DNA from 2 places in the Variovorax sp. H27-G14 genome. Region 1 is predicted to be linked to the other one. Evidence: predicted binding sites of a transcription regulator. Region 1 holds the regulator's gene; the other holds the start of a gene.

Region 1 (2,401 bases):
CGCCCGCCTGCCACCGCCATCGCGCCGTCGGCAATGAACAGCTTGTTGTGCATGCGGCGGTTCACGCGGCTGAAGTCGAACAGCGACGCGGTGAAGCGCTTCAGGATGCTGCCGCGCCCCGCCGGGAACGGGTTGAACAGGCGCAGCTCCACGTTGGGGGTGGCGGCAAAGGCCAGCAGCAGATCGTCCTCGCCCGAGGTGTAGAGGTCGTCCATCAGCAGGCGCACCCGCACGCCGCGCAGGGCGGCGTCGCGCAGGGTGCGCAGCAGGTAGCGGCCGGTCTCGTCGTTCTCGATCTGGTAGTACTGCACGTCGAGCGTGCGCTGGGCGCGGCGGGCCAGCTGGATGCGGGTGTCGAAAGCAAAGTCGCCGCCGGGCATCAGGCGAAAGCCGCTCAGGTCGGGGTCGGGCTGGGCGGCCAGCGCGATGCGGCCCAGCGCGGTGTCGCCCGATACGGCCATGGCCTTGACGGCGGGGCGCGGTGCCTCGTCGGGCAAGGTGGCGCAGCCGGCAAACAGCAGAACGGCCACCAAGGCGAGCAACGCCGACAACCAGCGGGGCCATTCCACCGGTGGCGGGAAACACCGCGGAACCGGCTCTGCCGGGCCGCAGGTGTTGGCCCCTGCAAGGGAGTTGGCGAAGCGACACGAAGTGCGCATGGCCTGGGGGTGTGCCTGGTTAGAGCGCTTTGCGCAGATTGGCTGGTGCAATGCGCAGTGCTTCGCGGTACTTGGCCACGGTGCGGCGCGCGCATTCGATGCCCTGCTCCTTCAGCATCTCGGAGATCTGGCTGTCCGACAGCGGCTTCTTGATGCTTTCAGAACTGACGAACTGCTTGATGAGCGCGCGCACCGCGGTGCTCGACGCATTGCCGCCGGTCTCGGTGCCCAGCGCCGAGCCGAAGAAGTACTTCAGCTCGACCGTGCCGAACGGCGTGGACATGTACTTGGCTGTGGTCACGCGCGAGATGGTCGACTCGTGCAGGCCCAGCTCGTCGGCAATCTCGCGCAGCACCAGGGGGCGCATGGCAAGTTCGCCGTGCACGAAGTAGCTCTTCTGCCGCTCCACGATGGCGTTGCTCACGCGCAGGATGGTGTCGAAGCGCTGCTGAATGTTCTTGATGAACCAGCGCGCCTCCTGCAGCCGCTGCGACAGCGCCTGGCTGCCTTCGCCCTTGTGCGCCTTCAGCGCGCCGGCGTAGATGTCGTGCACGCGCAGGCGCGGCATGACCTCCGGATTCAGCATGACGCGGAACTTGATGTTGGTGCCGCGGCCGGTCTTGGTGACGATCACGTCGGGGATGACGATGTTGCGCTCCACGTCCACGAAGCGCCGGCCCGGCTTGGGCTCCAGCCGCGCAATGATCTGCAGCGCCGAGCGCACCAGCTCCTCGTTGGTGCGGGTGAGCGTGGCCAGGCGCTTGAAGTCGCGCCGCGCCAGCAGCTCCATCGGTTGCTTGCACACGGCCAGGGCGGTCTTGCGCACCAGTGCGCACTGCTCGGTCTCGCTCTCGCTGGCCAGGGCGCGCAGCTGGATGCCCAGGCATTCGCCCAGGTCGCGCGCCCCCACGCCCACCGGCTCCAGGCTCTGCAGCAGGCCCAGCGCCACCTGAAAGTGGTGCACCAGGTCGTCGAACTGGTCGTTGTCGTCGCCGGCCAGGCCGGAGGCCAGCGCGGGCAGCGAGTCTTCGAGGTAGCCGTCGTCGTTGAGCGATTCGATCAGGAAGCGCAGCGCGGCGCTGTCGTTCTCGGTCAGCCGCAGGCTCAGCGCCTGGCGGTGCAAAAACGACTGCAACGACTCCTGGCTGCGCGCGAGCTCGGTGGCGTCGGCGCGTTCGTCGTCACCCAGGTTGTTCTGGCGCGCGGGGGCGTCGCTGCCCCATTCGCTGTCGTCGGGCGCGGCCATGTCGACGGTGCCGTCGCCTTCCCAGTCGGGCTCGCGCTCGGTGATTTCAGCGGCCGGGCCGTCGGACTCCGTGCTGGCGGTGCTGGTTTCACTCGACGTGGTGCTGGTGCTGGCGGAGGGGGGCGTGAAGTCGCTTTCGCCTCCTTCACCGCCACTGCCGCCGTCGCCGTCACCGCTGCCTCCTGCGTCGTCGCGCGGCACCGGCGCGTCGGCAGCATCAAGGCCGAACTCCTCGCGCGCCGCTTCTTCCGCGGTGCGCTCCAGGAACGGGTTCTCGTCCAGCATCTGCTCCACCTCCTGGCTCAGTTCGAGCGTGGAGAGCTGCAGCAGCCGAATCGACTGCTGGAGCTGGGGCGTCAATGCCAGATGTTGAGAGACGCGAAGGGACAGCCCTTGCTTCATTGAGAACCCGACCCTCCGTTACATGCGGAAGTGTTCGCCCAAGTACACCCGGCGTACTTCGGCGTTGTCGACGATCTCCGAGGGTGTGCCTTGT
Region 2 (2,401 bases), on a different contig from region 1:
TTGATTTCGGTTTGCCCCCTCTTGTCCCCTCTCCCCTTGGGGAGAGGGTTAGGGTGAGGGTGCAGCGGCCCTTGCAAAGACTGCGGCGGCTTCAACGCCGCTGCCCTCACCCCAGCCCTCTCCCCAAGGGGAGAGGGGGCAAGACAGGGGGCAAGGTTCAGCGCGGCGTAATGCCCTGCAGCACGATGCGCTGCACGTTCTCCACGGTGCGCTCGAAGAACGCCTCGTCGTCCAGCGTGTGCCCCGACAGCGCCTGCACCTGCACGCCAAAATCCGCATAGTGCTGCGTGATCGCCCACAGCGCGTAGATCAAATGCTGCGGATCGACCGGCGCCAGCTTGCCCGCCGCCACCCACGCGGCAATCACCTCCGACTTGCGCTCCACCAGCGTGCGCAGTTCGCGGTCGAGTTCGTCGCGAAGCAGCGGCGCGCCCTGGATCATTTCAAGACAGAACAGCCGCGACGCATCGGGCCGGTCGCGCGAGATCACCAGCTTGCGGCGGATGTAGTCGCCAATGGCTTGGCTCGGGTCCTGCTCGGCGCTGAAGCCGCGCAGCGGTTCGAGCCACAGCGCGAGCAAATCGCGCAGCACATTGACGTAAAGCTCTTCCTTGTTCGCGAAGTAATAGAGCAGGTTGCTCTTGGACACATCGGCGCGCGCCGCCACCTGGTCGATCGACGTGCCGTGCAGGCCGAAGCGCGAGAACAACCCCAGCGCCGCACCCAGGATGGCGCTGCGCTTGTCCTCGATCTGGCGCAAGCGTCGGCTCACCGCGGACGCACTGCGCACCACGGGCTTGGCACGCTTGCGCGCGGGGCTCTCTTTGCTGGCCGGTGCGGCCAGCGCCTTGGTCTTCGGCATCTTCCCTCGCTCTCTCTGTCTTGGTTTATCTGCTGCGCACCACTGTAAGGCCGCGGTGCATCGCCTTGCGTCGCAACGGCCTTCCAGGGCCTGCCAGAAGGCCTTTGCACGCACCATGCCGGCGCGGCAATTGCGATTTGTCCATTTGGTCCAACTGGCACAGACGTTGCATGGCGAAAGGCATGCCAAGCAAGAGGAATTCGCCATGACCCTGCTGTCCGTTCCCATCATCGATCTCGCGCCCTACTTCGCCGGCACGGCCGAAGGCAAGGCGAAGGTTGCAAGGAAAGTCGATGAAGCCTGCCGCAGCATCGGCTTTCTGGTCATCACCCACCACGGCATTGCGCCCGAGCTGATCTCGGGCGTGTCGTCGCTCTCGCGCACCTTCTTCGACATGCCGCTGGGCGAGAAGCGCAAGGTCGATCGGCCGCGCGAAGATGCGGTGCGCGGCTACAGCGCGGTGGGTGAAGAGGGTCTGTCGTACAGCCTCGAGGAGGCGGCCCCAGGCGACCTGAAGGAGTCGTTCTCCATCGGTCCGTCGAACGTGCCGAACGACGACTACCACCGCGGCCCTGCGGCGGGCCCGCACTTCGAGCCCAACAGCTGGCCGCCCATCGAAGGTTTTCGCGAAGCGTACGAGGGTTACTTCAGTGCCATGAGCGATCTTTCGCGCTCGCTCATGCGCATCTTCGCGCTTGGCCTTGCGCTGCCCGAGACTTTTTTCGACGACAAGATCGACGAGCACATCAGCATGTTTCGCGTGCTGAGTTATCCGCCGCAGCGTGAGCAGCCGTTGCCGGGCCAGTTGCGTGCGGGCGCGCACAGCGACTACGGCAGCCTGACCATCGTGTTGCCCGACGACAAGGGTCTGCAGGTGTTCAACAAGGCCGGTCAGTGGGTCGATGTGCCGCAGGTCGAGGGTGGGTTGGTGGTGAACATTGCCGACCTGATGATGCAGTGGACCAACGACCAGTGGGTGTCCACGTTGCACCGTGTCGTCAACCCGCCGTTCGAGGTGGCGAGCACCAACCGGCGTCAGTCGCTGGTGTTCTTCCATCAGCCCAATTACGACGCGATGGTGGAGTGCCTGCCCAGTTGTCTTGCGCCGGGCGAGGTGGCCAAGTACGCACCGATTTCTTCGGGTGACCATCTGACTTCCAAGTTCGTCAAGCAGACGACCTTTGGCGGGACCAAGGCGACTGTCTAGATGGCGCGCTTCGTCTTTTGCGCTGGGAGCTGTTCAGGGCGCGCACACGAGGGTGGGGTACCTTGCTCCGCGAATGTCCCCCGGGCTTCGCCCTCCTCCTTTATTTCGCTGCGCAAGGCACCCCACCCTCGTGTGCGTTATGCGGAGCAGTCTTTGATCGTGCGATCACCCAGGGCGTGCCCAGGTGCACAGGGCGTCGGGTGCTCCCCGCAGCGAAATAAAGGAGGAGCGAAGCGGGGGACATTCGCGGAGGGGAGCACCCGGCGGCCTGTGCACGCGCCCTGAACGACAGCGTCAAGAACAACGCAGCCCTGAAACAACAACGCAGCAGG

The links. Region 1 encodes sigma-54, which starts transcription at its own class of promoters, with help from an activator protein. Its sites were predicted from a motif close to TGGCANGNAANCTGCTTT; they were not measured.
Region 2: VLK31_RS29055 (isopenicillin N synthase family dioxygenase) is a predicted target of sigma-54. The motif match lies at 1,018-1,035, and genes of this name have one in related genera.

The regions. Positions count from the first base shown of each region.
Region 1 is NZ_JAYLVN010000028.1:44,258-46,658, reverse strand. It holds gene VLK31_RS33655 (phospholipase D family protein) at 1-659, opposite strand, end outside; gene rpoN (RNA polymerase factor sigma-54) at 679-2,307, opposite strand; gene lptB (LPS export ABC transporter ATP-binding protein) at 2,326-2,401, opposite strand, start outside.
Region 2 is NZ_JAYLVN010000018.1:85,597-87,997, forward strand. It holds gene rutF (NADH-dependent FMN reductase RutF) at 1-4, shown strand, start outside; gene rutR (HTH-type transcriptional regulator RutR) at 158-862, opposite strand; gene VLK31_RS29055 (isopenicillin N synthase family dioxygenase) at 1,068-2,069, shown strand.